Regions from separate parts of the Paenibacillus sp. FSL H3-0310 genome, predicted to be linked through region 3. Evidence: riboswitches for the same ligand, from Rfam matches in the RefSeq annotation. Region 3 holds a riboswitch; each other region holds the start of a gene.
What was found. A riboswitch is a leader RNA that binds a small molecule or an ion and turns the genes downstream of it on or off. The one in region 3 is predicted to bind cyclic di-AMP.
Positions count from the first base shown of each region.

Region 1: another riboswitch for cyclic di-AMP. It lies ahead of MHH63_RS23955 (3D domain-containing protein); the one in region 3 lies ahead of MHH63_RS21485 (hypothetical protein).
Region 2: another riboswitch for cyclic di-AMP. It lies ahead of MHH63_RS01900 (alpha/beta fold hydrolase); the one in region 3 lies ahead of MHH63_RS21485 (hypothetical protein).

Region 1 is NZ_JBBODC010000002.1:1,017,623-1,027,783, forward strand. It holds gene rsmA (16S rRNA (adenine(1518)-N(6)/adenine(1519)-N(6))-dimethyltransferase RsmA) at 1-547, opposite strand, end outside; gene rnmV (ribonuclease M5) at 544-1,095, opposite strand; gene MHH63_RS23955 (3D domain-containing protein) at 1,272-2,438, opposite strand; cyclic di-AMP (ydaO/yuaA leader) riboswitch at 2,724-2,953, opposite strand; gene MHH63_RS23960 (TatD family hydrolase) at 3,152-3,922, opposite strand; gene MHH63_RS23965 (HD domain-containing protein) at 3,974-5,257, opposite strand; gene MHH63_RS23970 (AbrB/MazE/SpoVT family DNA-binding domain-containing protein) at 5,553-5,807, shown strand; gene rsmI (16S rRNA (cytidine(1402)-2'-O)-methyltransferase) at 6,227-7,138, opposite strand; gene MHH63_RS23980 (tRNA1(Val) (adenine(37)-N6)-methyltransferase) at 7,135-7,908, opposite strand; gene yabA (DNA replication initiation control protein YabA) at 8,018-8,383, opposite strand; gene MHH63_RS23990 (PSP1 domain-containing protein) at 8,414-9,214, opposite strand; gene holB (DNA polymerase III subunit delta') at 9,354-10,161, opposite strand, start outside.
Region 2 is NZ_JBBODC010000001.1:379,953-390,113, forward strand. It holds gene MHH63_RS01870 (glycoside hydrolase family 43 protein) at 1-335, shown strand, start outside; gene MHH63_RS01875 (endo-1,4-beta-xylanase) at 380-1,399, shown strand; gene MHH63_RS01880 (alpha-glucuronidase family glycosyl hydrolase) at 1,482-3,536, shown strand; gene MHH63_RS01885 (Nif3-like dinuclear metal center hexameric protein) at 3,561-4,355, shown strand; gene MHH63_RS01890 (hypothetical protein) at 4,440-4,613, shown strand; partial or broken gene MHH63_RS01895 (glyoxalase) at 4,691-4,801, opposite strand; cyclic di-AMP (ydaO/yuaA leader) riboswitch at 5,048-5,234, shown strand; gene MHH63_RS01900 (alpha/beta fold hydrolase) at 5,322-6,149, shown strand; gene MHH63_RS01905 (hypothetical protein) at 6,409-6,630, shown strand; gene selD (selenide, water dikinase SelD) at 6,750-7,811, shown strand; gene mnmH (tRNA 2-selenouridine(34) synthase MnmH) at 7,870-8,907, shown strand; gene MHH63_RS01920 (cysteine desulfurase family protein) at 8,942-10,054, shown strand.
Region 3 is NZ_JBBODC010000002.1:459,264-469,424, reverse strand. It holds gene MHH63_RS21515 (ATP-binding cassette domain-containing protein) at 1-734, shown strand, start outside; gene MHH63_RS21510 (ABC transporter ATP-binding protein) at 739-1,641, shown strand; gene MHH63_RS21505 (ABC transporter permease) at 1,634-2,914, shown strand; gene MHH63_RS21500 (hypothetical protein) at 2,949-3,137, shown strand; gene MHH63_RS21495 (hypothetical protein) at 3,597-4,049, opposite strand; gene MHH63_RS21490 (hypothetical protein) at 4,090-4,611, opposite strand; gene MHH63_RS21485 (hypothetical protein) at 4,626-5,168, opposite strand; cyclic di-AMP (ydaO/yuaA leader) riboswitch at 5,249-5,413, opposite strand; cyclic di-AMP (ydaO/yuaA leader) riboswitch at 5,833-6,022, shown strand; gene MHH63_RS21480 (hypothetical protein) at 6,274-6,690, shown strand; gene kdpF (K(+)-transporting ATPase subunit F) at 6,817-6,894, shown strand; gene kdpA (potassium-transporting ATPase subunit KdpA) at 6,907-8,583, shown strand; gene kdpB (potassium-transporting ATPase subunit KdpB) at 8,600-10,161, shown strand, end outside.

The DNA.
Region 1 (10,161 bases), 560 kb from region 3:
AGTACTGCACGGCAATGCTAAGACTTCCGTATTCCTTTCCACCTGGAGATGCAGCCATACGCTCCGCAACCTCCTTCTGAATCATTACAACGATGTTATCAAGGGGAAGCTTCTCTTCGAGCAGCTTCATCAGAATCGGAGTAGTCACATAATAAGGCAGGTTAGCAACCACACTGACCTTGTTCACAGTGGTGAAATCTTCCTTGAACATTTCCTGCAAGTTCACATTGAGGACATCATCGTTACGAACCTTAACATGGGGATAGGGGGAAAGTACGTCTTTTAATATTGGAATCAGTCTACGGTCAATCTCTACGGCAGTTACAGCACCCGCTGTTAGTGCCAGACGCTCCGTCAGCGCTCCAATTCCCGGCCCGATCTCCAGCGCCCCAGAATCGCTATCTAGTCCAGCAGCGTCTACAATCTTGTCCAAAATATTCTGATCAATCAAAAAATTCTGTCCCAGGCTTTTCTTGAACTTGAATCCATAACGTTGAATAATCTCTTTGGTCCGTTTTGGAGTCGAAATTTCCTCTCTACCACTCATGAAGTAATGCCTCCCTGATCAATTTGGGCGAGAGCCCCGGCAAATTCCTCCCGCGTAATCCCAAACATCGCCAGCCGCTTGTACAGCTGTTTGCCGTTACAATATCCGATTCCAAGCAAATTACCAAGTGCCATACGTCTTTCAGCAGCCCGAGGGTGTACAAGCATTCCAGCGGCCATAAGATCATCAATACCAATCAAAGCAGGTGCTCCTTCAAAAGAGGTATGTACATTACGCAGCGCATGACGAATCGCCTCTGGCGATGCATTCTCTACACCGATATCCCCTTTTCGAGTTGCGTCCTTCTCTGGAATAAAAGCATGCTTGCAGCCCGGCACCTTCGCTGAAACGATTTTACGAATTCGCTCCCCAGCATGGTCCGGGTCCGTAAGAATAATAACCCCTCTACGTTCCATAGCAAGCGCGATCTTAGCAATTACAGTCCGGTTTACAGCAGAGCCGCCTGTCTCAATGGTATCCGCTTCTACAGCACGCTTAATGGCTACGGTATCGCTTTTGCCTTCAACGACGATTAATTCCTTAATCATATTTCTTGACTCCTTCCAAAAAAAGCAAAAAGAAGAGGATTCGCTCCTCTTCTTTTGGTTAAAGAATGTATAAGTGATGAGCGGTTGCTCTGCGATCAACGAAATGATCATCCAGCGTTCCTTAACGGTTATCATCACTATAGCTTATCAAAGGATTTTTTGCAAAAGCTTCAGTTCTAGTTAAGCTCTGGTTTCACAGGTCCAATCACATAAACGGTACGTGATTTACGGCCGAAATTACGAGCATGGCTCAGGGAATCATAATAGACATCCACTTTATTGCCTTTAATGGCACCGCCAGTATCCTCTGCACGGCGGAATCCAAGCCCATCGATATAAACCCACCAGCCAATAGGAATTACATTCGGATCTACTGCAATTGTACGACCTTCCGTTACGCGTGTTCCGGAGGCAGTTTTAGTACCTATCCCTGGCTCTTCTGACGAATAAGCTGTCATGGAGACGTTCTTAATCATCTTCTTGTACTCAAAGTCTACGCCAGCCTTGCTTGTGACGTTCTTAGTCTTAGCGCTAACTTTAGTCGTTTTGGAGGTAGTGCTTGATTTGGAAGTTGTTGTAGCTTTAGCAACTACAGTAGGCTTAGGAAGTGCTTTAGTACCAACGGCAATGATCTTATCTTTTGTTACCGTTTGTACTTCCTTGCCGATCATGCGCATAGAGGCCAGTTCTCCGTCTTGATAGATCTTTTCAATATGCTGAACCATGACGCCTGGTTTGCCTGCCTGTGCCACTCTAACTGTTCCCACAGTAAGGGAGGGATCTGCTGTCTTAATAACACGGAAAGGTAAGTTAGTTGTTCGCTGTACCGTTTGCTTGTTGATACGAACGATCTTAATCTCCATGTCAGCAGAGATGGTGGTGTCTAACGAAGGAAAAATCTTATCATAGCCTTCTAGGTTGATACCCAGTTTGTCAATCGCTTGACCGATAGTGTCTTCGGTCGTATATAACGTTTTTGTTGCTCCGTCCGCAGTAAGGCTAAATTTCTGCGCACGATTGATAACGACACGGTCACCGTCTTTTATTTCATCACTCAGACCTAAAGATAATTCATCATGCGGCTGCAGCGAAATTTGCTCTTTCTCCAACACATCACCAAGAAGTGCTTCTCGCGTTTCAAGTGTCTGTGTTTGCCCGTCTATTACTAAAACTAATTGTTTATTACTTTGACCGTGTACGTACAGCAGAATTAACAGCGCGATTGCGATTGAAATCACACCTGCAAGTAAAAGTACGCGAGTATTTACTTGCTCCCACCGTAATGCGAAAGACCTGCTGGATGACTGCGAATCATGGGATACCTCTGGTTGGAATAAGCCCATTCTCTCCATCCTCCTTACATAGCCTCGTCGTCAATTTGTATATCATGAGGACTGAATTTCTTTGACGAAACTATTTGAGATTGTCACAGGATACGCACGTATTAACTTAGCGTCTCCTGCTCATGGATCGCCTGCTCGGCACAGCTACTCCTACACCTGTTATATAACAGTATGCGGGCAACATTCAGTTTATTCAAAAATAAAGAAGCCTAAAAAGAGTTCTCTTGAGGACTCTTTCGTGGCTTCTCCGATGTCAGAATACGCGGGAATGTTTGTGCACGAGGTTGCCTCTCTTACTTGCGCTTACGGGGTTAGCTGTCGGGTTCGGACGAAAGAGAGACGCCCTATTTCAGGTCACCCGCTCACGGCGGTTGCCCTTAAATTCACCCCAAAGACCACGTGAAGAAATCAAATATTGTTCTGCGGCAATTCCTAGTCGTATTCAAGATACAGGCATGCGGCAGTTCAATATTGGTTCCCCCGTTCTCCATACGGAGACTCAGCGAGACGATCCATGAATCAATGGCTGTCACAATAACAACAGCTCACATCACTGAAAAGATGATATCCTGTTTTGATGCATGTTGTAAAGGACGATTCAACCACGTTTACGCAAATATATGGTTAAAATATTGTAATAATCAGCCGTTTTTATATTAAAAAAGTTTAATATATCGGCCATTCTCTATTTTTCACCCGTTTTACTCCTGTTTTCAGACAATCCCAAATCGTTCCAGTGCGTTCGCATACGTAATTTTAGCCAATTCTTCCCATGTTAACCCTTTAATTTCAGCCGCAGCCTCTGCTACTAACTTCACATGAGCACTCTCATTTCGCTTGCCTCGGAAGGGGTGTGGAGTCAAATATGGAGCGTCTGTTTCGATCAATAATCGGTCCAATGGCGTCTGTGCAAGCACCTCTTTAGGCACTCTGGCATTTTTGAACGTGATCGGTCCTCCAAATGACAAATGAAATCCTAGATCTAGACACATTTTTGCGGTTTCCCAGCTGCCTGAGAAAGAATGCATTACGCCACCAATTTCATTTGCTTTTTCCTCCCGTAAAATCCGTACGACATCTTCATGGGCATCACGGTCATGTATGCAGATTGGCATTTTTAGTTCACGGGCTAGTCCAATTTGTTTGCGGAAGACCTCCTGCTGCACATCCTTGGGAGAGGTATCCCAATAATAATCCAACCCAATCTCTCCGATGGCCACCACTTTCTCATGGCTGCAAAGAGAGGCGATCCAATCGAGGTCCCCCTCTTTCATATCAATCGCATCCTGTGGATGCCAGCCCACCGCTGCATAAATATAATCATAAGATTCAGCCAGCTTCATCGTTGAAGGGATCGTTTCCCGATTAAATCCAATATTGATCATCTTGCTAACTCCGGCCTCTACTGCACGAGCTATAACTTCCTCGCGATCCTCGTCGAATTGAGGCGCATCTAAATGTGTATGTGTGTCGAACAGATACATTTTAAAGCTCACTCCTTGTTGTTTTTATCAATAGTTCCATAAATATTTGTATTATTTTGCAAAAATCTCTGCTACAGAAGAGGGCAACCGTGTAAGGGCTTTTTTCAGCTTATCCTGTGGGAAATATAGGTGATATCTGCCACGATGAATTCCGCTTATTGAGCGCACAATATCCGATACCTCTGAAATTTCCCGCAATTGCTCATTGCGATCAAGCAGTAAAATTTGATTATTGTCGAAGGCTGCTCCTGGACGGAACACATCATAAGGCAAATCTGTCGGATAATCAATCTCTAAGTCATATTCTGGGTTAAGTCCCGCTCCCGCAAAACTGCTGCGGATTTCCGTAATCATATCTGTATCCAAATTCTCGATCTCTACATATTTATACAGTTTACGATGAATAAAACGGGTACACAAGTCGCTTAATAACTCATCTTCTTCAAGTGTCCATTGCATAAAAGCAGTCTGTACCAGTGCCTCATCAAGCATTAAATATTGCTTCACTGTTACTTCTCCTCGAAAGAGATCTTCCAGCGGAGCGATCATAAAGCGAAATTTGTACCCCTCTTGGAACAATTCTTTAGCTCTACGGAAGATTTGACGCAAAATAATTTCAGAGCTGCGCGTCACCGGATGAAAATATACCTGCCAGTACATTTGATAACGCGACATTAAATAATCTTCAATGGCATGCATACCTGATTCTTTTACTACAATCCGCCCATTATAAGGACGAAGCATTCTCAAAATCCGATCAATGTCGATGGTTCCATAGTTTACACCTGTATAGTACGCATCACGCAGCAAATAATCCATACGATCAGCATCCAGCGGACTGGAAACCAAATTGACAACAATTTCATGCTCATATGTCTTAGAGATAACTGAGGCTACTTTACGAGGAAAATCTTCCTCCACATCACGCAATATTTCGGTGATCTCCGTGTCCTCCAAAATAATTCGGCAGGTCCAATCCTCATGGTTCATTTCAAAAGCTTCTTCTATAGAATGTGAAAATGGACCATGCCCTAAATCATGCAGCAAAGCCGCACACAAAGTAAGCAAACTTTCTTCAGGAATCCAATCCTTATACCCGCTGCGCTCAAATTGCGAAATGATTCTGCGTGTAATTTCATATACTCCTAAAGAATGAGAAAAACGACTATGCTCTGCACCATGAAAAGTGAGATATGAGGTACCTAACTGGCGAATCCGGCGTAAACGCTGAAATTCTTTTGTATTAATTAGTCGCCAAATAATCGTATCCTGTACGTGAATATAATTATGAACGGGATCCTTGAAAACTTTTTCTTCCGTGAGCGGCTGCTTCATGAGATCAACTCCTTCTAATAATTTAATATGATTTTAACTAATATCAGTATATAATAAGTAATTATGTCGTACTTTGTCGAAAAGTATCATTTTTGGTCTTGGTAAATCGACAAAATGCTTTCAGGGTAATTCTTAATTTTTATAGGGACATTCAAAGTTCTTATGGAAATTTTCTTATTCGGCCTATGAAAAAAGGTTGACTGATTTGGGAATCGTTGGTATTATAAGTATCATAAAACAGTGAACAATGTCGAATAATGACGTTTTTGGAACATTGAGAGGAGTAACGATTGTTATGATGAAATCAACAGGAATTGTAAGAAAAGTAGACGAACTTGGACGGGTTGTTATTCCTATTGAATTACGCCGTACACTTGGCATTGGCGAAAAGGACGCACTGGAAATTTACGTTGATGGCGAACGGATTATGCTTAAAAAGTATGAGCCTGCCTGCATTTTCTGTGGCAACGCTGAGAACGTAACTTACTTTAAAGGAAAAATAGTTTGTCATGAATGCATATCTTCCATCCCTACCCCTGTGACAAACTAAATTAAATAGTATATAATAGAACTAATCAAATTGTTAATTCTAACCTTTTCATATCTCCTTGACCTCCCGTGACCGCGGGAGGTATTTTTTATGTCTGGGTTTGCCCTCCTGGTTATCCCCTCCCTAAGGGCAATGTGCTTCAAGACGGAACTAGTAATACTTAGTTGTATTTCTTACAGTTATTTTAAATGCTTTTTACCATTAAACGAATTAATTGTATTTTGTACACTTATATTTCCTATATCTCCGTGAAATCAATCCTTTCCACCTTTATAACTGTATGAAGTACAACTAAACGAACAAATACATAAAAAAATTCAAAAATAACTGTACAAATTACATTTAACCTACAGATAAATCACTCAAGCTCGAAACGGCTCCAAAAATCCTTAGTTATTCTAGGAATTCGTCTATAACACTTACTCTTCTGCTCTATCAAGCAACGCATTATAAATATCCCGTTTGGCTACACCCCGGTCTGATGCCGCTTTTTTCATAGCCTCTTTCCGTGGTACATCCTGTGCTTCGTAATGAGCTACATGATCTTCAATGCTTAACTGACGCCACCACGCCGATTCTGCGATTTCTGCATCTTCCTTGCTCTCCCCTTCTACGACAATAACATATTCGCCTAGCGGAGGATGTTCAGCCACCCATAGTGTACATTCCTCAATCGAACCGCGTAGAAACTCCTCATATCTTTTCGTTAATTCACGTGCCAACACAATCTGGCGATTACCGAATGCTTCTTGAAGATGAGCAAGTGTCTTAACTACGCGATGGGGAGATTCGTAGAACAACAAAGTGCCTTGAGCCGAACGAAGTGGACTTAATACTGCTCGGATGTCCTTACGCTCTCGGGGAAGAAAGCCGATAAAGGTGAACGTATTCGTAGATAGACCAGAAGCGATCAAAGCTGACAACGCTGCGTTAGCTCCAGGGATAGGAATCACCGGAATTCCATGACTTATTGCAAGGGCTACAAGATCCGCTCCAGGGTCAGAAATCGCTGGTAAACCGGCATCGCTGACGAGTGCCAAATTTTTTCCTTCTATTATATAGCGTACAAGCTCAGGTCCACTGGCGGCCTTATTATGCTCATGATAACTAAACAACATCGAAGGTGAAATCTCAAAGTGGCTGAGTAATTTTCGGGTCTGTCTCGTATCTTCCGCGGCAATAATATCACATTCCTGCAATGTACGGACTGCACGATAGGTCATATCCTCCAGATTACCGATAGGTGTAGCCACCAGAAAAAGCGACCCTGTTGTCTCCTGAGTACTGGTATTAGTCTTGTTTTGAAAACTGCTTTGACATGATATCTTCATGATTTACCCTCTTTAGCACCATAGTAGATGTCCATAATCTCTGGACAGTATTGATTGTCCTCATTATATACGATGAGCGGTGGTTGTAAACGAACCTCAGGCTTTCCATCACGTGCGGCTTCGATTAATACCATATTTGCCTCCAGATGGGCACGTGGATGTACAAACCGAATAATCTTTGGCTCGAGTCTATATTGTCTCATAAGACTGATAATATCAACCAACCGTTGTGGTTTATGAACCATACTTACCTTTCCGCCCGTCCGAACCAATCGCACACAAGCCTGAATGACCTCCTCCAGTGTACAGCCTATCTCATGGCGAGCCATAGCCTGATGGCTGTTCAGCTTCAGATCACTGCCATTAAGCGGCATATAAGGAGGGTTCACCGTTATTGCATCATACACACCATGTCCTGCGGTAGTATATAACTCGCGCAAATCACCTTCATGAATTACAACCTGATCCTGAAGGCCATTTAGAGCCACGCTACGACGAGCCATATCAGCTAAACGAGGTTGTATTTCAATACCTTCTATAGAAGCTTTTGTCCGGGTAGTCATTAAAATCGGTATTACACCATTTCCCGTACAAAGATCTAGAACTCTTCCACGTGGCGGAACACTGGCGAAACGAGCAAGCAATACAGCATCCATAGAAAAACTAAATACTTCATCACTTTGAATAATGCGCAGATCATGTGTTAGTAAATCATCCACCCGCTCCGTCGGTAACAAGGGGACAGATATATCATTAAAAGAATTCGTCATGTAATAATCTCCTAAAGGTTTTGTTGAGAAAAACTTGCTTCAAAGCCATATGCCTATGGGCTAAAATTCAAAAAAAACCGTAGGATTAATCTCCTACGGCTGGATATCCTCATTTATTAAGAAAAGAAAGACAGAACAGACAGTCACCTTCCGTGCGTAAATGTCCAAAATAAACATTACAGATGTGAAAGCCTTCGTGGTAAAGTCGAGCCAAGTTGTCATAACCTTCCCCGACAACCTCTTCTGTTCCCTCTCCGGTAGCTAAAAGAGCTTCCGCCTCCGCAGAATCTACGGTAGGATCCAAAGGTGCATCCCGCTTTAAAATTTTGCGAAGCTGTTCATTCTCCAGAGTTAACCTCTGGTTAGCTTCCATCAGTTCTTTTACCGTCTGTTTCCATTCTCCAAGATTGGCGCGCATCGTTTCCATCTGCGCTTCCATATCCTGCATGTGTGCAAATATATTTTTCTTCTCCAAGTTTCCACCCCGAAAGTAACCTTATATGGTTTACTTGACGACAACATCATCCATTGGAAGTTCCTTAACTTTGCCCACTTCAAACAACTGTACATGAACCGTACGGTTTCCGGCATTGATTCCTACTACTTTGCCATCCCCCAATGAGGTCACGACAATTTTGCCGACCGCTGGCATTTCTTCCTTTACACTCTCATAATTGTCATGCTCAAATTTCAAACAACACATCAGACGTCCACAAAGTCCGGAAATCTTCGTCGGATTAAGTGAAAGGTTCTGATCCTTGGCCATTTTTATGGATACGGGTTCAAAATCCCCTAACCATGAGGAGCAGCAAAGCACTCGTCCACAAGGTCCAAGTCCACCTAGCATCTTAGCTTCATCACGTACCCCAATTTGCCGAAGCTCAATGCGGGTCCGAAAAATACTTGCCAGATCCTTAACCAATTCTCTAAAGTCAACGCGTCCTTCAGCCGTAAAGTAAAATATAATCTTATTACGGTCAAAAGTAAACTCTACATCTACGAGCTTCATTTTGAGACCGTGGTCGCGTATTTTATTTAAACAGGTGGTAAAAGCCTCCTTAGCGGCGCTTTTGTTCTCCTCAACAACGCGTGCGTCGGTTTCTCCGGCAATACGCATCACTTTTTTGAGGGGTAGTACAACATCGGACTCCTCCACCTCTTTTTTGCCTACGACAACCTTACCGTATTCCACCCCACGTGCTGTCTCAACAATAACACATTGATCTCGTTCAATCGGAAAATCAAGTGGATCAAAATAATATATTTTACCCGCTTTTTTAAAACGGACACCTACTACGCTGTACAAAAATTAACCCCCTTGTTTGCCGGTAAAAGGAACCTATGGGCATGTCCGCTCCCTGATGATCCATGCTTGTCCTTCCTCGTCTGTTAAAACGATACTTCCAGGTAAAGCGACATCCGGAGGATATATCATTGCTAATCCTTTAACTTTCCAGTCGGATTAAGAACTGCTCCAGACACAACTGGGCATTGGCATTGGAACGCAGCTTCTTAGTACTCTCTGCAGCATATCCCATATAAGCCACCCATTGTTCCGCACTGCGCCCACGGGCATGCCTGGAAATAAAGTCTAACTGATCTATAAAAACGATACTTTCGTGCTTGCGGTACAGGAAGTAGAGCATATCTTTAAACCATAGATGGAACATGCTGAAAAGGATATCCAAATGTTCAGCGAGCCCAGTCTTGAACAGCTTCTGCCCGGCAGTTGCTACCGTGGAGCTGCCCTTGCTTAAGGACTCCTTAGCTAATTGTAACACTAGATTTCTCATTTCTGCAAACCAATTCTGTTCCAAAAGTTCCCTGCAACCATCAAGTCCCGAACTGAGTGATACTGCACATCGAGCTAAGGGGATCGGCACACCCTCACTTGCTAGCGCTTGAAGCATAATATCCGGATTTAACGGACTAAATGGGATCCGCTGAGTCCGTGACTGAATCGTCGGCAATAAAGAACGACTATTATCAGATATTAGGATTCCCACTGCCGGAGCTGGCGGTTCTTCCAGAAACTTCAACAAACTATTGGCAGCTTGTACCGTCATTTTGTCTGCCCCATCTATAATATAAACCTTTGGATTCACACCCTCAGATCGATAGGAAAAGACACGCTGCAGCTCACGGATCTGGTCTATTTTTATGCTTGCACCGTCGGGCTGCAGCAATGACAAATCAGGATGGTTTCCATGCTCAACCTTTCGGCACTCTAGACATTCGCCACAGGCGTCATCC
Region 2 (10,161 bases), on a different contig from region 3:
CTCATTATGAAATTGGACTTGTTCAAAAAAAGGGGCAAAAAGTGATTACAGCTCATGTGACTATGGATGGAATAACCCGTACAGTGGCAGAGGTTCCAACTACTGCCGAGCGAATTTATTTGAAAGTTAAGGCTGAGCTTACCGAATACAGCTTCCTTTATTCTTTGGATGGGCAGGAGTGGAATAAGCTATCAACAGCAGCAGCGTATCCATTATCCCCTCAAGCTGTAAAAGGAAATGGATTTACGGGTGTTCTTATTGGATTATATGCAACAGGTCATGGCAAGGTGGCTGAGGTGCCTGCCTACTTCGATTGGTTCGATTATCAGTCTTAATTATTCGAATACTGATATAAATGCGTTTGTCAGGAGGGAACTTGTTGAGACAAGCTAGTGATTACACAGAACCTGCACTAAAAACAATATTTGCTGAGGATTTCAAAATTGGCGCAGCCGTTAACCCGTTGACGATACAATCACAGGAGCATTTGCTCGCCTATCATTTCAATAGCATTACCGCTGAGAATGAGATGAAGTTTGAAAGTCTGCATCCGCTTGAAGACATTTATAACTTTAAACTAGCAGATCAGTTGGTTGCGTTCGCCCGAAAACATCATATGGCTATGCGTGGGCATACTTTAGTCTGGCATAATCAGACTACGGACTGGTTGTTTGAGGATAAGATGGGCGGACGTGTAAGCAAAGAGACATTGCTTGCACGGCTCAAATCACATATTCAGACCGTGGTTGGGCGTTACAAGGAAGATATCTATGCTTGGGATGTTGTAAATGAAGTTATTGCAGATGAAGGAGAAGAACTTCTTCGCCAGTCAAAGTGGCTGGATATTGTAGGACCGGAGTTTATCGGCAAAGCGTTTGAATTCGCTCATGAAGCCGATCCAAAGGCTTTATTATTCTACAACGACTATAACGAGTCTAATCCCCTTAAGCGCGACAAAATCTATAAAACGGTGAAGTCGCTGCTGGAACAGGAAGTACCGATCCATGGCGTCGGATTGCAAGCGCACTGGAATCTATACGATCCGGACTTAGATGAAATACGTGCTGCTATTGAGAAGTATGCATCTTTAGGGCTTCAGCTCCAATTGACAGAGCTGGATGTGTCCATGTTCCGTTTCGATGACAAACGAATGGATTTAAAGGTTGCACCTGCCGAACTGCTCGAGCTGCAGGCAGAGCGGTATGAAGCGATGTTTGCTCTGTTGAAAGAATACCGCGACGTGATTAGCTCAGTCACTTTCTGGGGAGCAGCGGATGACTATACATGGCTGGACGGCTTCCCTGTTCGGGGACGGAAAAATTGGCCATTTCTATTCGATGAGCGGCATAATCCTAAGCCGGCTTATCACCAATTGCTTAACGCTGTCACCAAATCATAGAGCGGGTAACCTGCTCAAGCTTGCGAATTATGAACCCGTCCTTTTCAATCCAGGGCGGGTTATTTATACGGGAGGAATAAACATGACAAATACCGCTTATGAGGCTTGGCTCAACTATGACCAGCTGAAATCAGGATCTCTATACAATCAATATATAGATTGGTGTGTTGAGTTGGTAGTAACGGAGGACAACGAGACGATTCAGGCGGCAGCCGCGGAATTCATACAGGGGATGACCTCTATGCTGGGCAAAGCGCCACTGCTCACAGCGAAACCTGAAGGACCGTGTATCGTTATAGGAACCTTCCAAGGGGGGAATCCATTAATTAGTAGAGTATTCGCAGGAGAACGAACCGATTCACTGGGTCCTGAAGGTTTCCTTATACGTACAAATGCTACTGAGCAATGTATCGCTGTCGGTGCTTCAACGCCTGTTGGAATATTGTATGGCGTATTCCATCTGTTACGGCTGATAGGAACAGAAAGCGAGATAGACGCTCTGAATTTGTCTATGAATCCGGTGAACGGCCTGCGAATGATTAATCACTGGGATAATTTTGATGGCAGTATTGAACGTGGCTATGCTGGACGGTCCTTTTTTTACGAGTCCAATCAATTTCTTAACGATACAAAGCGGCTGCGTGATTATGCCAGATTGATGTCCTCTGTGGGGATCAACGCGATTTCGATTAACAATGTGAATGTTCATGAGCTTGAATCTCTATTTATAACGGAGCAATATTTGCCTGATATCGCGTTAATTGCAGGAATATTCCGCGTATACGGAATTAAGCTATTCCTCAGTGCTAACTTCGCCAGCCCGATACAGATCGGAGCATTGGAGACAGCTGATCCACTGGACCCAGCGGTGCGGCAATGGTGGAAAGATAAGGCTGGTGAGGTTTATCGAGTGATCCCTGATTTTGGCGGGTTTGTGGTCAAAGCAGATTCAGAAAATCGACCAGGGCCATTCACTTACGGGCGTGACCATGCCGATGGCGCTAATATGCTGGGAGAAGCACTGGAGCCGTTTGGCGGAATCGTGATTTGGCGTTGTTTCGTATATAACTGCAAGCAGGATTGGCGTGACCGTAAGACCGATCGGGCCAGAGCAGCGTATGATCATTTCAAACCATTGGATGGCCGTTTTAATGATAATGTAGTGCTGCAAATCAAGAATGGACCGATGGATTTTCAAGTCAGAGAACCGGTATCTCCGTTGTTTGGCGCACTGGAACATACCAATCATCTGATGGAGTTTCAGATTGCTCAAGAATATACGGGGCAGCAGCGGCATCTCTGTTATCTCGTTCCACAGTGGAAAGAAGTCCTTGATTTCAATACTTATGCCAAAGGGCAAACTACGCTTGTGAAACATATTGTGGACGGATCGGTGTGGGGAAATAAATATAATGGTGTGGCTGCTGTAACAAATGTTGGGGATGACATGAACTGGACGGGGCATGGGTTAGCTCAAGCCAATCTGTATGGATATGGGAGATTAATTTGGAATCCGGAGCTGACGGCAAAAGAAATAGCTGAGGAATGGATTAGCCTTACCTTTGGCACTGATGAAGGTCTAGTGGCTGCTATTCGCGGGATGTTAATGGACTCATGGAGGATTTACGAATCTTACACAGCTCCATTAGGTGTGGGCTGGATGGTTAATCCGGATCATCATTATGGGCCGAATGTGGATGGATATGAATACGCCAAGTGGGGAACGTACCATTATGCGGATCATAAGGGCATTGGTGTGGATCGTTCAGTCAAATCGGGAACGGGGTATAGCGGACAGTATATGGGTCTTAATGCATCAAATTATGAGAATCTAGCGTCTTGTCCAGAAGAGCTGCTGCTGTTCTTCCATCATGTTCCATACACGCATGTTCTGCAATCGGGGCAAACGGTTATACAACATATCTACGATACTCATTTCGAGGGGGCAGAGCAGGCTGCACAGCTTCTAGCAACATGGAAATCACTTGAAGGCAGCATGGATAGTGGATTGTATGTGCAAGTGAAGCAACGTCTTGAAGAGCAAGCAGAGCATGCGCAGGAATGGAGAGATCGGATCAATACGTATTTTTATCGTAAGAGCGGAATTGAGGATCTTAAAGGCAGAAAGATTTATTAGATTTCGATTCGAGGGATGATGATAGTGAGTCTCACGATTAGAGCGATTTTGAAAGATTTAATGGGAACTGTGGAACAGGTAGAAGGGACTGTGGATATTCTGAACCCAGGGGAACCGGAAACTGAAGTCACAGGGATTATTACGGCCTTCTCTGCCACACAAAATATTGTGGAGCAAGCTATAGCGTTAGGAGCCAATTTGCTGATCACGCATGAAGGTGTATTTTATAGCCATCATGCAGCGAGCGAGTGGTTAGAAGGTGATCCGGTTTATCATGCGAAAAAAAGTCTGATCGAACATTCCCCAATAGCTATTTTTCGTTATCATGATTATTGGCATCGGCAAGAGCCGGATGGGATTATGATGGGCTTGCTGCGAGAGCTGGATTGGTCAGACTATGTGGAAGAGCAGCAAGCGGCTGCTACGATTCTCACTATTCCTGCTATGACTGTAATGGAAGCTGCTCAGTATATTAAAAGTAATCTAGGCATCTCTTATGTACGCGCTGCTGGTGACCTGTCTCTGTCCTGCAAACGCGTAGGGATATTAGTAGGTTACAGAGGAGGCGGGATGATGGCTATTCCGCTTTTTAATGATCACAATCTTGATTTAATTATCGCTGGAGAGGGACCAGAGTGGGAGACTCCGGAATATGTGCGGGATGCAGGGCACCAAGGCAGATCTAAAGCGCTCATCATGTTAGGTCATGCGGAGAGTGAAGCGCCGGGGATGAAATATTTAGCTGAAATCTTAGCAGACAAATATCCCATGCTTCCTACCCGGTTCATTGCTGAACAACCCATCTATCAGATGGTTTAATCTGGGGAAATTAAGAGTACGGAATAAATAAACATATTATGGAGAAAATGAAGGGAAACAGGTCACTGAGAAAGGAGTGTTTCAATGGAAATTCCTTTGGAGGCTGATGAAGTATTAAGTCGGATCAAAAAGCTGCAAAGCGACGGAAGCTCAATCAGTAAAAAACAAGTAAAGCAAAGCGACCCAGAGCTTATGAGAAGTGCGCTGTTCTTTTTTCCAAGCTGGGAGCATGCATTGAAAAACGCCGATCTTTTGTAGCCATAGTATTGTAAAAGGAAGCTAAGTGGACAGGGGGAGATCTCTGATTCTGCTTAGCTTTTTTCTTTTTTATGAAATCATTCGTGCTGTTCATGTGAAATAATATTAACAAGCTTGCCAAACGGATCGGGGACATAGAAACGACGAACACCCCAAGGTACAGAAACTGGCCCAATATTGGTATTGAAGATTGTCGTTTCTTATTAAATAGGAAAGTACTGGTGAATCACCCCCTTTTTCGCTTGCTTCAGAGCTGTTTTTCTAAAGAAAACGAGTAAACAAGAGCAAAAGAAAGAGAAAATGAAGAGTATGCTTAATATGAAATGAAAAGCATTGCTTTCAACATTATTTTGACCAGAGCCCTCCTTTACAAGAAAACCTTACAAGAGTATGATTCATCTCAGAACTGAGAATTATCTTAAATTTACAATTACATAAGCAATCCGCTTAATTTCCGTTTCTGGAAAGCGGGGGAACCAACAACTGGCAGCCGATGTGAGAGTCGGCACTGGTTATGGGGTGAATCCTGTTCCGGGTGCATAATATGCATCCCTGCAGGTAGGGCAACTCTCACTGCCCGAATCCGACAGCTAACCTCGTAAGCGTATGGAGAGAGGATGAATGGCGTGTTTAGTGATGAATAGCCACAGAGAATCCCTCTGTGGTTTTTTGCTGCGTTTTTAAGCAGATATAGTCGTAGAATTTATTATGAAAGAGGTGTTACCTTTGCCTATCGCTAAACTGAACGGAACTTCGCTCTATTATGAAATCAATGGAACTGGCACTCCGGTTGTGTTTATCCATGGACATGGATTAACACACAGTATGTTCAAACCACAGCTGGAGTATTTTTCCGATAAATATAAAGTGATTTTGTGCGATTTACGGGGGAATGGCAAGTCTGGTAAACTGCTGGAGGCCCCACATGAGATTATTGAGACGCAATGTCTGGATCTGATTATGCTGTTGAATGACCTAGGTATCCGTGAAGCAGTTTTTGTAGGAATCGCCTATGGTGGCTTAGTCGTTCAGCATATTGCCAAACAATATCCTGAGCGTGTAAAAGCAATTGTGGTCGCGGATAGCTTTTGTAGGACTCACGGATCAACAATAGTAGGGAAAATACAAACTATGGCAGCATATTGTAGTTTACTAATGTATTATCTCCCAAGCGAGCTGGTGTTGCCTTCGATTCGGATGATGTACCGAGAGCGCTGGAGTCTGGCCTACAATGAGATTAGAAGAGGGCTGCTGGACAAACGCCCCCGGGAGTTATATCGGCAAAGGCTGGCTACGAGCCATGTTGATTACACCAGATGTTTAAAGGCTTTTAAACGTCCCGCTTTATGTATTGTAGGGGACTTTAATGAATTTGGAGTGAATTGTATGAAGGAAATGGTGTCTCAGCTGCCGCAGGCGCAGTTGGCGATTATTCCGAACGCATTAGATCCAAGTAATCTGTGCCAGCCGGAGCAATTCAATGCGATTCTTCAGCGTTTCTTAGAGAAGCAGCAGGGTACTCAGCAGATTAGCTGATCTATAGGGAGACCTTCACAAGCGAGCGTTTAAGTGAGAAAATAGGCGTCCCATAGCCAGGGCGGAATGAGCTGGCTATGGGACGTCTTTCTGGGAAGAACTTTAGGGGAATTCTCCCTAAAATGAAGGAGATTATGGCTCCTAGAACGTAGATTAGGGAAATCCTCCCTAATAATAGGATGTTTTTAGCCATAAATGGGTATTTGCATGAATTTTTAGGGAGGAATTCCCTAAAAACCTCATTTTAAAGCGATTATCGATGAACATTAGGGAGGATTTCCCTAATATAATGGACATCCAACTAAAGGCTGGCTTATCCGTAGTGAAATCTACGAATGAGCCAGCCTTTGGTTATTTTACTAACCGATGGATGTTGAACATTTACAAGCATATTGTACCTAGAACGCCACTTAATGTCCCACCCTACCACAGCATCAAATATAGCTCACCCGACGTGGGAAAGAACGGTAGACCTAAGTAGTGATGGTAAGTGTATAGAGGAAGGCGTAACAAGCAGCACATCTGCTACTCTTGCATTTTGTACAATGCGATCTACTCGTGTAAGATTAAGATAATTCATACTAAAGGAGCTGAGTCATGATGTCTCAAGCTGAAACTATAAAACTGACTTCATTATCTTCAAAAGGGGGCTGCGGCTGCAAAATCGGTCCCGCTGATCTCATGCAGGTTATTCGCAGTCTGCCACCAACTGTTCCTAACCCGGATCTACTTGTAGGTCTGGACACTAGTGATGATGCAGGGGTGTACCGTTTAAGTGATGAATTAGCGTTAGTGCAAACTGTTGATTTTTTCACGCCGATCGTGGATGATCCCTATTCATTTGGTCAAATTGCAGCAGCCAATGCATTAAGTGATATTTATGCGATGGGTGGAAAGCCGCTTACGGTGCTTAATATTGTGGCCTTCCCTATTTCTGTTTTAGATAAAAGTATTCTCGGTGACATTTTGCGCGGTGCAGCGGATAAAGTACAGGAAGCAGGAGCTACTCTTGTGGGCGGACATTCCATCGACGATAAAGAGCCCAAATTCGGATTGGCCGTTACGGGCCTTGTGCATCCTGACAAAGTAAGAACGAATGCGAGCGCCAAGGTGGGAGACAAGCTGATTCTAACGAAGCCTATCGGTGTGGGGATCTTAACAACTTCCATTAAAAAGGATCAGCTATCTCCTGAAGAAACCACACGCCTTACGACAGTAATGTCTACTTTGAATAAAAAAGCGGCTGAAATCATGGAGCCTTATGATGTACATGCTTGTACAGATGTTACCGGATTTGGGCTACTGGGACATGCCTCGGAAATGGCTAAAGGGAGCGGCACGGGCCTGATCATTCGTCAAGGCGATGTACCGATGCTGCCAAGAGTAAGAGAGCTTGCGGAACAGGGATTTGTTCCAGGAGGCACTAAGAATAACTTTGCCCATCTGGAAGGCAGCATTCTTTATCCGGAAGAGATGGACCAACTAAGCCGCTATATTCTATGTGACGCTGTGACTTCTGGCGGATTGCTGATCTCTGTGGCCCCTGAACAAAGCGAAGATTTGCTAAAAGAGTTAGTAGATGCAGGGGTAGAAGCGGCATTGATCGGAGAGGTAACGGAAGAGCATCCGGGTCAGATTACGGTTATAGCTGCTGTGGAATAACTGTTGTATATCAGCTTAGAGCAAATTATGAAGGTTAGCCACCAGAGGAGAGAGCATATTGTTTCAGGACATTACACTGGAAGAACTTAGAGTGTTAAAAAACAAGAAGCAGATCACCATTATTGATGTTAGATCTCCTTCTGAATATAAAGATGCAACGCTGCCGGATAGTTTGAATATTCCCTTTTTTGATGATCAGGAACGGGCTGAAGTAGGGACGTTGTATAAACAGACAAGTGTGCAGGCCGCGAAAGAACGTGGTTTGGAGATTGCTGCGGCAAAACTGCCTTCTTTTGTCAAAGAATTTGCAGCGATTCAAGGAGACAAAGCTGTATTCTGCTGGAGGGGAGGTATGCGCAGCCGTACAACTGCGACCGTACTCTCTTTAATGGATATTCATGCTTACCGGCTGATAGGCGGCTATAAGGCTTATCGTAAATGGGTGCTCGACGAATTGGAGTCCTATGAATGTAAGACTAAGTCTTATGTGATTCACGGAAATACAGGCACAGGTAAAACCAATCTGTTACACCGCCTGAAGACACAGGGGTATCCTGTTCTGGATTTGGAAGGGATGGCAGGTCACCGTGGTTCTATTTTTGGTGAGATTGGTCTTCGTGCGAACAATCAAAAAACGTTCGATAGTCTTCTTTTAGAGGAGTTAATTAAGATCGGGGATTCTCCTTATGTACTATTTGAAGCGGAGAGCAAAAAGATTGGTAAGGTAGTGATGCCCCCGTTTATGGCCGAGCAAAAAGAGATCGGAACACAGATCTGGATTGAGATGCCTTTGCAAGCCAGAGTGCAGCAAATCCTTGAGGATTATCGGCCAGAAGAGTACAAGGAGCAGTGTATTTCTGCATTTCGGAGTATTAAATCCCGAATTCATATCCCTGTTGCAGCAGAAATCGAACGATGCTTGCAGGCGGATTTGTTCGGCGAAGCTGTGGCGCTGCTGTTAGAGTATTACTACGACCCTAGATACGATTATACGTCTACTCAGTATGAAGGCATTGAGAGAGTTACTTTTAAAGTGAATAATCTGGATGAAGCTGAGACTGCTGTGCGTTCTTTTTTAAAACGTCAGGAAGTATAAGTTTCGCGTTATGGTTAAAGGGGGCTTTACTAATATGATCTATTTAGATTACAACGCTACAACACCAGTAGATAAGGAAGTAGCAGAGGTTATGATCCCTTATCTTTACGGTCATTTTGGGAATCCCTCAAGCAGTCATTCTTTGGGGCGTGAAGCTAAACTCGGAATAGAGCAGGCAAGAACACAGGTGGCTGATTTCCTGAATTGTGCGCCGGGTGAGGTGCTTTTTACCAGTGGGGGTAGTGAGTCTAATAATACTGTCATTAAAGGAGTAGCCCAAACGTATCGCCATAAAGGTAATCACATTATCCTGTCTGCTATCGAGCATCCGGCGGTAATTAAACCTTGTCAGTTTCTGGAGCAGATGGGCTACACCCTCACTTATGTACCTGTTGACTCGTATGGAATGGTGCAGGTTGAGGATGTGAAAAAGCAGCTTACGGACCAAACCATTCTGGTCTCCATCATGCACTCTAATAACGAAACGGGCACGATCCAGCCGATCAAGGAAATAGCTGAGGTCTGCCACGAACGGGGTGTTCTTATTCATACAGATGCTTCACAGTCTGCGGGAAAAGTAGACCTCGATGTAGCGGATTTAGGAGTGGATTTTCTAACGCTTGCAGGCCATAAATTATATGCGCCCAAAGGCATTGGAGCATTGTACATTCGGGACGGCATTCACATTGAGCCTTTGATACACGGTGCGGGCCATGAACAGGGGCGAAGAGCGGGGACAGAAAATACACCTTACATCATTGGCTTAGGAAAAGCCTGCGAGCTTGCTGCTGACTCTGATTCTAGAGAAAGAGTTAAGCAAGTTACGGAGTATTTCTATGGAAGACTGCAGGAGTCTTTTGGCGAAAAAATTCATTTGAATGGTCATAAACACAAGCGCTTGCCTAACACCCTTAACGTTAGTTTTCTTGGAGCAGTGGGTCATGAAATTATCGATTCCCTGGAAGCTGTGGCTGCTTCAACTGGCTCGGCGTGCCATTCCGGTGAAACGTTGATTTCGCCTGTTTTAAAGGCTATGCATGTGTCGGAGAACATTGGACGGGGGGCGGTTCGTTTTAGTGTGGGACGATATACGACTACAGCGGAAATCGATGAGGTCATCGATAAGCTGAAGGTGTATTTGTTATAAGCTGAAATCGTATTAGTTGTGAGGTTCGTTTTTGCAAACAGTGACAAAGTGTGAATCCTAGTGAACGGACTATACGAATCTCACTAAATGGACTATGGTTCCCAGTG
Region 3 (10,161 bases):
ACAGGTATGATAGCGGGTTGTCTCTGGAGCTTCGCCAGACCATTGCCTATGTTCCTGAAACGTCAATTACTGAGGAGAACCACTGGAATGCAGAGGAGGCAGCACGATTTCGGAAGTATTGGTATCCAAATTGGGACGATCAGTATTTTCACGAGCTGATGGATCGCTTTGAGGTTCCGTATCATATGAGACTTTCGAAGATGTCTAAAGGGGAGCGCCGGAAATTCGAAATTGCTGCAGCACTTGCGGCACGGCCAAGTCTGCTGCTATTGGATGAACCTTCATCGGGTCTTGATCCTTTTGCCTGGAAGATTATGATCGAGACACTTCGTAAATATATGGATGAGCACAACGCAACGATTATCATCTCCACACACATTGTGGATGAGGTGCGACGGCTGGCGGATTATATCGTCCTTATGCATCGGGGAGAACTGCTGGGTATGGCTGAAAAAGACAGTCTGTTCGGTGCTTGGACCGAGGTTTGGGTGAATGCTGCGGATGAAGAGGAGCTTGCGGAGTTATCGGCTGAGTTGCCAGGAGGTTTGCACTTTACCATGGATACACCGGGTGTAGCTTCTTTTATCATAGAACAATTTTCTGAAAACGAGAAACGCATTCATGACTTGGGCGTAAAGGTTATCAAGAGCCGCAGTTTGGAACTGGACGAAATATTAAGTTTATGGACACAGGGTCATCGTCCTATTCTAATTGACCACAAGAGAGGGGACTAGAGAAATGGAAGCCTTAAAGCTGGAAAGTGTAGTTAAGCAATATGGAGAAAAAACCGCAGTAAACGGAATTAACCTAACCGTAGGTAAAGGGGAAATTTACGGATTACTGGGGGCGAACGGCGCGGGGAAAACAACCACGATGCGTATGGTGCTCGGCCTAATCTACCCTGATGAAGGCAAGATTTTGTATAACGGAAAACCTTTCAACAGTGAACTGCAGCAACTTATGGGTTATCTGCCCGAAGAACGTGGACTATATCCTAAGGTGAAGATCAGCGATCAAATCGTTTACTTGGCCCGCCTGCGTGGGATGTCAGCTAGTGATGCAGATAAGAGCTTGCGCTATTGGCTGGATCGATTCGAGGTTCCGGATTATTACAATAAAAAAATAGAAGAGCTTTCCAAAGGAAATCAGCAAAAAATGGGCTTTATCGCCGCTGTCGTTCATAAGCCGCAGATTCTGATTCTAGATGAAGCTTTCAGCGGGCTGGATCCAGTAAACGTGGAGCTGCTGAAAGATACGGTCAAAGAATTACGTGATTCGGGAACAAGTATCCTCTTCTCTACGCACCGGATGGAGCATGTGGAAGAGCTATGCCGTAACATTACGATTCTCGATCGATCCAATACGGTCGTTCAAGGGGATATCCGCACGATCAAGAATGGCTACCCGCGGGAAGAAGTATTGCTGCGTACAGCTAATGAGGTAAAAGGTTTGGAGTCCATCGCAGGTGTTACAGCAGTTAAACGGCTGGAGCGTGGGTATCTGTTATCGATCAGTGAGATCGGTGCAGCACAGCGTATTTTACAGCAGGCGATAGCACAGGGTGAAGTGGAGCATTTTGAAATCAAGGAACCTACGTTAAACCAAATCTTTATCAGAGCGGTGGGTGAATCTAATGAATAAGATGGGGACAATTATCGGCTTTACCTTTAAAAATAAAGTTAGAACGAAATCATTTATGATTACTACTTTGATTCTAGTATTATTGCTCAGCATAGGGATGAATCTTCCCTATATCATCGATCAGTTTAAGGGTGATTCGGCCAAAAGTGAAGTTACTCAAATTGCTGTGATTGCTGAAGAGGGAAATCAGGTTGCAGAATTGTTGAAGGCTTATACTGCGCCAGAGGGCATGCCACAGGCTAAGATAGTACAATATGCTTCTGCGGAGGATGCCGAGTTAAAGAAAGCATTAGATGAAGAGACCGTAGAAGGTTATGTTACTTTTGCGGAACCTACTGGTGAAGGGCTTCCACCCGTTACTTATCATAGTAATGATGGGGAACTAAACGGAGATGTGCAAGTTTATCTCCAAAATGCACTTCAGCAAGCAAACACACAATTCATCGTTGGCGACAAGCTGACCTCTGAACAGATTGCTGCAATGTCAACGCCTGTGCAGATTACTACACAACAGCTTAACGCAGGCGGTGGCAGTGAAAGCTCTCAGGAGGACACTCCAGCCATTAACTACATTATCGTATATGCCATGCTTATGTTGTTCTTTATGTCCATTATGATGACAGGCAACATGATTGCCGCAGAGATAACTTCTGAGAAAAGCTCGCGGATTATGGAGATTTTGATTACAAGCGCCTCACCTTTAGCGCAAATGTTCGGTAAAGTTATCGGTGTTTTCCTAGTAGGAATATTGCAAATTGGGATCTTTGTCGCAGCGATCGTCGTCAATTTGACGCTCCCACATAATGCGACTGTATTGGCTGATTTTGATCTCGATTTAGGCCAGCTCAATATTAACTTGCTGCTCTATGGATTTGTCTTGTACGTATTAGGTTACTTCCTCTATGCCTTGATGTATGCGGCTGTAGGTTCGATTGTCAGCCGTACGGAGGATCTCGGTCAGGCGGTAATGCCAATCATGATGTTAGGCTTCGTAGCGTTCTATGTTCCACTGTTCAGTATCTCCAATGCAGATACTCTAGTGGTTAAGATAGCGAGTTATGTGCCTTTCACCTCACCATTGACGATGCTGCTCCGAATTGGTGTCGGCGAGGTGGCGATCTGGCAAGTCATTGTATCGCTTCTGATCCTGCTTGTGACTACCTTCATCTTCGGATGGCTGGCAGCCAAGATCTATCGTACCGGCGTACTGATGTACGGCAAACGCCCAAGTATTAAAGAAATCAGAAAAGCAATGAAAGCTTACAAGATCTAAGAAGACCTCATATAACTTTTAAGGAGTGTTAATGATGTCTACAAGCGAACAATATACCATTATGCTTTTAATGAGTTCGGTATCGCTGGCTACGGTTAGTAGAATGCTTCCGGATGGCTCCACTTTTATGGATTTCGTTCAAGGCGTATTGACTGGTGTTGCTATAGTGGGGATGTTGGCGGGATTGTGGATGTACGGTAAGGCGCGTAAGAGTAAAGCGTAATAGTAGGCACTGAGTTTTCGGGGGTATCCTAACAGCCGTTTATGGTTGCTGGGATATCCCCGTTTTTGAGTTGGCAATCTCTTTGTATACGAGCTGATATAGCTAACGGACCCAGCAGCACTTAAATGCAGCAATCATCGAGATTTAGCAAGATATCGGACACTATAGTTGCTATTGGCATGAAAAATGGTGAATTAGTAGCTCTTTTAACCAAATAGTTGCACTGGAGTCCGATACTATGCTCAAAAGGCGATAAACGTGTAAGTAACGTCATCTGGGTCCGTAAGCCTTGGTGGAAGATGATTAGGGCTTGCTTTAAGACGATCCAAGACGTTCATCGCTCGGGATTTCTACTGGAGTCCGAACGCCGGCCATATTTGTGGAAAAGCTTCAATTAAAGGCTCCTGAGTCCGTTAGATGCTTCATGCGCTTAAAGATTGTCTGAATTCTAGTCAGTGACTAAATTATAGAAAGATTTGCGCTCGTTAGTATATCCGTTTGGGTGGTCATCTGCTCCCGTAGAGCTCTAAGCTGTGTTTTCAGTGCGGGAACACTTTTTTGCAGAATAATGCTTATTTGAGAAAGAGGCAGCTTTAGGCCGTACCACATGACCTTCACAAGCTGTTCCTCCCAAGGTAATGCCTTAGCCGATAGAAGGGAGCGCCGGGCAAAAGAATCAGCACACTGGTGAATACAAGTGCGGTAAGCGTGGATAGAGAATAACTGAGGATCAAAATCATCCTGACGATATATTTTATGAAGCTCTGTGAAGGTGCGGATAGTAATCTTGTCTGCCTCATTAGATTGTTCTAACAACATGGAACTAAGTACGTAGACTTCATTAGTATACTTTTGAACACACTCTGCAAATTTAGTACTGTAGGTGGACTCGGGAGGTAAGGGGTCAGGCATGGTGAACACGATCCTTTCAGATTGAGAGATTTGCTTGAATCTATAATATAGAAAAGTAAGAGATGGATTTATTGATGAGATCGGCGGTGTCTGGTTCCGGGCAACTGTGTTTCTGCTGGGAGGCAGTGGATAAAGCTTTTGAAGGCTTGTAGTAGAGCCGTTCACTTCTGGAATTGCTCCCCCCTGCTGCAACACTGTACAGACGCCCTTGCTGAATATGCCCTGCCAAGGATTTACCCTGGAGCTTGGCCTTTAAATCCTGCAAAGCACCCTGAACTAGCTCAAGCTTAACCTGCTCCCAATCTGAACCTTCGCGGCGGACCTTGTCCAGCGCTTCTTCAAGACGGCAATGACAGATGGCCCGTAAAAAAGAACTCCATTTAATGAGATCGAAATTTTTGGTGTTGGCAGAGATCAGACAAGCCCCCCAACTGCAGCCTCCCTTACAGGTGAGCTTCAGAATACCATAACGGCAGCCTTCAGCTCCTTCCATTCCATAGTGAATAGGCTCGGGTTCATCCAATACAAATACTTCAATGCGGGATAGTCTGCGCTGGTCCATAGTAGGGTTCCTCCTTAGATTTCCAAAAGCTTTAAGTCTACATGATGAGTGACACTAGCCCTTTCTACACAAGCGAGCATTTCCATTTTATTCTCACAGACTGCGGTATGCTCTAGCCATAGTCGGAACTTCTCTTTTCGTATAACAGATAGATGTAAGGGAAAGGTGCTGCGGGATCTCAAGACATACCAACCGGCGCTTACATCTTTCCAAGGCTCCTTGAAGGCTGTAAACCACGGGAGCTTTTGGTGTGATGACCAATCCTGCTGCTGCTGTTGTTCTCGAATTTTTTTATATATCTCATATACAATCTTAGAGTCTAAACAGTCTTTACAAGAAGAAGGTGTGCTGAACTGGCGAAGGGCTTGGATCTGGTTCTGGCCAAATGCATAGCCTACAATGTACCTGTGATTATGTTCTTCGAACCACAAGGCCCCGAAACAAACGTAATTTAGACTTATCGGCTCAAGCAGCCCTTGATGTATCCCTAAATAATAGTGCTTCAAAACATTCACCCCATCCAGCGTGCTATCACCTAATAAGCTCAGGTAACGCAAAAACCGCAGCAAGAGGAGGACCTCTGCTGCGGTTTTGGATTACAGGCAGATATACCTGGGCCAAAGCGTGGCGGATCAAGGGTCTCTCTCTTTACGCTTACGAGGTTAGCTGTCGGATTCGGACGGTGAGAGTCGCCCTACCTATTGAGACTTATGCAGTCTCCTTTGGATTCACCCCAAGTAGGCCAGGTGGCCTGATGGTTCCCCCGTTCCCTGCGAATGCAGGAACTCAGCGTTGATTGTTTTTCATGAATTAGATTCAACCCGAATCATACTCTTTTCAAGATTTTCTGTAAAAAACGGAAAATGTTCTTTTAGAGCAATTTTAACCATATCCTGCCGACTACGACTGAAAAACGAGGTAAATAGGTATTTATGGCGTGTTATCGCGCCTCTTTCTCGCTCAGCCTCAGCTTCTTGCGTTTCTACCTATAATGGGAATTTGCAGTATTTTCGCTCTAAAAAGGTGAATAAAATCACATGTATTATAGATAGCGATTAAACGCTCCAAACTCGAGTAAACAAGAGATATAGAGAGATTAGATATCAAGTAAGCGCTATCTAATGGGAAAATAGTTTTTAATTTGCATTATTTTGGCATCATTCAGGTTTTACAAGTCTTCGTGCATAAGAGTATGATTACTCCTGTTTCAACGACAATCGAATATTTGATCCGCTTAATTTCCGGTAAGGAAAGCGGGGGAACCAACAATCGGCAGCCGATGTGAGAGTCGGAAGCCGATTATGGGGTGAATCCTGTAGAGGGTGTGAGTGAGCTCGCATCTATACAGGTAGGGCGACTCTCACCGCCCGAATCCGACAGCTAACCTCGTAAGCGTATGGAGAGAGGATGAGTGCAATGTGACCGCTAGCGAGCCACAGAGGAGATCCTTTGTGGCTTTTTGCTGTGCTCTTAGAAGCAAAGCATTTATGGAGGCCTCCCCTAAGAGGTCGCTAAATTCATCATTAGCGGTATTTGTAAGGCAGCGTCTAATGACGTGACACAACCGAGCTTTAGGTTGTGCCCGAAAATGACGATAGGTCAACATCCTTTCGGAGATTTTCGTTGCCTCCTTGTTGTAAATGAGCAGGAGGAGAAAAAAAGATGACGGATCAGAATGAATATGTGCTTGTATGTGCGCCTACAAAGGCGGGAGAACATTTCATTAAACTTCTGAAGTTCAGGGGTATTAAGATGGCGGGATTAACCAACAATGTGGCTGAGAAAGCTTTACTTGAGGAGCTCGGGATTGAGCAGGTTATTCTAGTGGATACCCGTCATCAGAGCACTTGGTTTCGCCCATCGTTCCCGGTAGGCAGGGTATATCTGTTTGAGAGCAGCTTTCCGCTTTGCTGCCGCTATATTCAGATGTGCCGTACCTGGACGACACAGCCGATTTTTGTGATTACAAGTTCAATAAATCCTAGATTGGTCTATAAAAGACTTGGTGCGAGCTATGTAATCTATTCCCATAGTGGTGATGCTGATTTTCTAATCGATAGATCACCTCATCAAGGATAATGGAAGGAGTGCGGAAGATATGGTGGATCTGTATATGGTGGCTTCGTTAGCTGTAATTTACGGGTTATTTTATGGCTTTATGCGCTGGTGCGCAGGTGTAGTTGAGGATACGGGGAGGGATAAGCTGTGATTCTAGTAATCGCTGTTACCCTACTGTTGTTTATATATCTGGTTTACGCGTTGATTCATCCTGAGAAATTTTAAGGAGGGGCATTCATGGGCATTTTGCAAATAGTCGTCGTAATTGTAATTCTCATCTTGCTGGTCAAGCCGATGGGAACGTATTTATATCATGTATTTTCTAACGAACCGAATCGTACGGATCGCTGGTTTGCAGGCACAGAGAAAGGTATTTATAAGCTGATCGGCCTGAAAAAACGGGACGGAATGTCCTGGAAGAAGTATGCACTCAGCTTTGTTTTAACTAATATCGTACTGGTTGCTTTCAGTTATATTTTTCTAAGATTACAGCGGGGATTGCCGCTGAACCCGAATGGAATTGCCGATATGGAACAGACGCTTTCATTCAATACGGTGATCAGCTTTATGACCAATACGAACCTGCAGCATTATAGCGGGGAGACGGGACTATCGTATTTTTCACAAATGGCAGTCATCACGATGATGATGTTCACGTCTGCAGCGAGCGGATTTTCTGTTGCGGTTGCTTTTGTCAGAGGGATTACAGGACAGAAATCAGTCGGGAACTTTTTCGAGGACTTCGTAAAAGCACATATTCGTGTATTCATTCCATTAGCTCTGCTAGTTTCATTGGTGCTGGTAGGATTGCATGTGCCACAAACGCTCAAGCCATCGCTTGAGGTCACTACACTCGAAGGGCAGACGCAACAAATCGCTATCGGTCCAGTCGCTTCTTTGGAATCAATTAAACACTTAGGTACGAATGGTGGCGGCTTCTTCGGAGCCAATTCAGCGCATCCTTTTGAGAACCCTAATCCACTTACGAACGTTCTGGAGATTCTCTCTATGTGGATGCTGCCAGCCTCTTTGCCATATATGTACGGATTGTTTGCTAAGAACAAACGTCAGGGCTGGGTGATTTTCACAGCAATGATGACCTTGTTCGTATTACTGCTGGGATTGAATTATTATGCGGAAACCAAAGGCAATCCAGCTATCAATGCGCTGGGGATCGAGTCTTCGCAAGGCAGCATGGAAGGTAAAGAGGTGCGTTTTGGTATCCCGCAATCTTCGCTGTTCACTTCGGTAACAACGGCAGCTACGACAGGTAGTGTTAACAATATGCATGATACGCTGACACCGCTGGGTGGCATTACCCCTCTGGCCCTAATGATGCTCAACAACGTCTTCGGGGGAAAAGGTGTCGGACTAATCAATATGCTGATGTATGCCATCATGGGCGTCTTCTTATGTGGACTAATGGTCGGCAGAACACCAGAGTTTCTCGGGCGAAAGATAGAAGCCAAGGAGATGAAGCTGATTGCGATTGCTATCCTTGTGCATCCGTTCATTATCCTTGTACCAACAGCAGGTGCGTTCTTAACGGACTTGGGCAACGGTTCCATCACGAATCCCGGATTCCATGGACTTAGCCAAGTGTTATATGAATATGTCTCTTCTGCCGCGAACAATGGTTCAGGATTTGAAGGGCTTGCGGACAACACCACCTTTTGGAATGTTACAACCGGGATCGTAATGCTGCTTGGCCGTTATGTCTCTATAATCGCGATGCTGGCAGTAGCAGGCTCACTGATCCAGAAGAAGCCAGTTCCTGAGACGATTGGCACATTCCGCACAGACAATGGTCTGTTTACCGGAATTCTGATTGGTACCGTTGTAATTATCGGGGCTCTGACGTTTCTGCCGGTCATTGTGCTCGGCCCGATTGCAGAATATTTGACCTTACGGTAGGAAGAGGGAGAACAAGATGAGTACTGTAAAAAGAAAAAAGCTGCTGACGGGACCCATACTCCTAAGCGCTGTAAAGGATAGCTTTATTAAGCTTAACCCGGTGACGTTAATCAAAAATCCGGTCATGTTCGTAGTCGAAATCGGTACGATTATTGTATTGCTTATGGTACTGGCCCCCGGATATTTTAATGCAGAGAAATCGGTAGGCTTCAATATCACAGTGTTGTTCATTCTGCTATTCACAGTGCTGTTTGCCAACTTCGCTGAAGCGCTGGCTGAAGGCCGCGGGAAAGCCCAGGCGGATTCACTCAAGAAAACGAAACAGGATATCACAGCTAACAAACTCGTTGGAGGGTCTGTGAAGACCGTTTCTTCTTCCGAGCTTCGTAAAGGAGATATTGTCATCGTCAGTCAGGGAGAACTTATCCCTGGCGATGGTGAAGTAATTGAAGGGCTGGCCTCCGTAGATGAATCTGCAATTACAGGTGAATCTGCACCTGTTATTAAGGAAGCCGGCGGAGATTTTGGCTCAGTCACAGGCGGCACCCGGGTAGTCAGTGATGAGATTAAAGTCAAAATTACCAGTGATCCCGGTGAGTCATTCCTGGATCGGATGATCTCCCTCGTTGAAGGGGCGAAACGTCAAAAGACACCCAATGAAATTGCACTAAATACACTCTTGATCAGTCTGACGTTGATTTTCCTGATTGTAGTAGTGACCTTGCGGCCAATTGCTACTTATCTGGGCGTTGATCTAGATATTCCTGTTATGATCGCCTTGCTGGTCTGTCTGATCCCGACCACAATCGGGGGCCTACTCTCCGCTATCGGGATAGCAGGGATGGACCGCGTCACACAGTTTAATGTCCTTGCTATGTCAGGGAAGGCCGTTGAAGCTGCCGGCGACATTAATACAATGATTCTAGATAAGACCGGTACGATTACTTTCGGAAACCGGATGGCGAGTGATTTTGTGCCAGTTGGAGATGAAACGGAAGCTGAGCTTACGGCTTGGGCAGCTATTAGTTCGCTAAAGGATGAGACTCCGGAAGGACGTTCTGTTATTGAGCTAGCTAAGAAGCTGGAACGTAGCTATGACAGCAAACTTGCTGAAGGCGGAGAGTTCGTAGAGTTTAAGGCTGAGACCCGGATGAGTGGTATAGATCTGCGTGATGGACGATCTATTCGTAAAGGGGCAGTCGATTCCGTGAAGAAATGGGTACAGTCGAAGGGCGGAGTCATTCCCGCGAACCTCGACAGTAATTCCGATGCTATCGCTCGGATGGGGGGGACCCCGCTTGCTGTTGCGGTAGACAACCGGATTTATGGACTTATTTACTTAAAGGATACAGTTAAGCCAGGCATGAAAGAGCGGTTTGATGAGCTGCGAAAAATGGGAATCAAAACTATCATGTGTACAGGGGACAATCCGCTGACCGCAGCTACTATTGCCCGTGAAGCAGGGGTAGATGATTTTATTGCAGAGAGTACACCTGAGGATAAAATAGCAGTTATCCGCCGCGAGCAGAACGAAGGCAAGCTGGTGGCAATGACTGGTGATGGTACGAATGACGCACC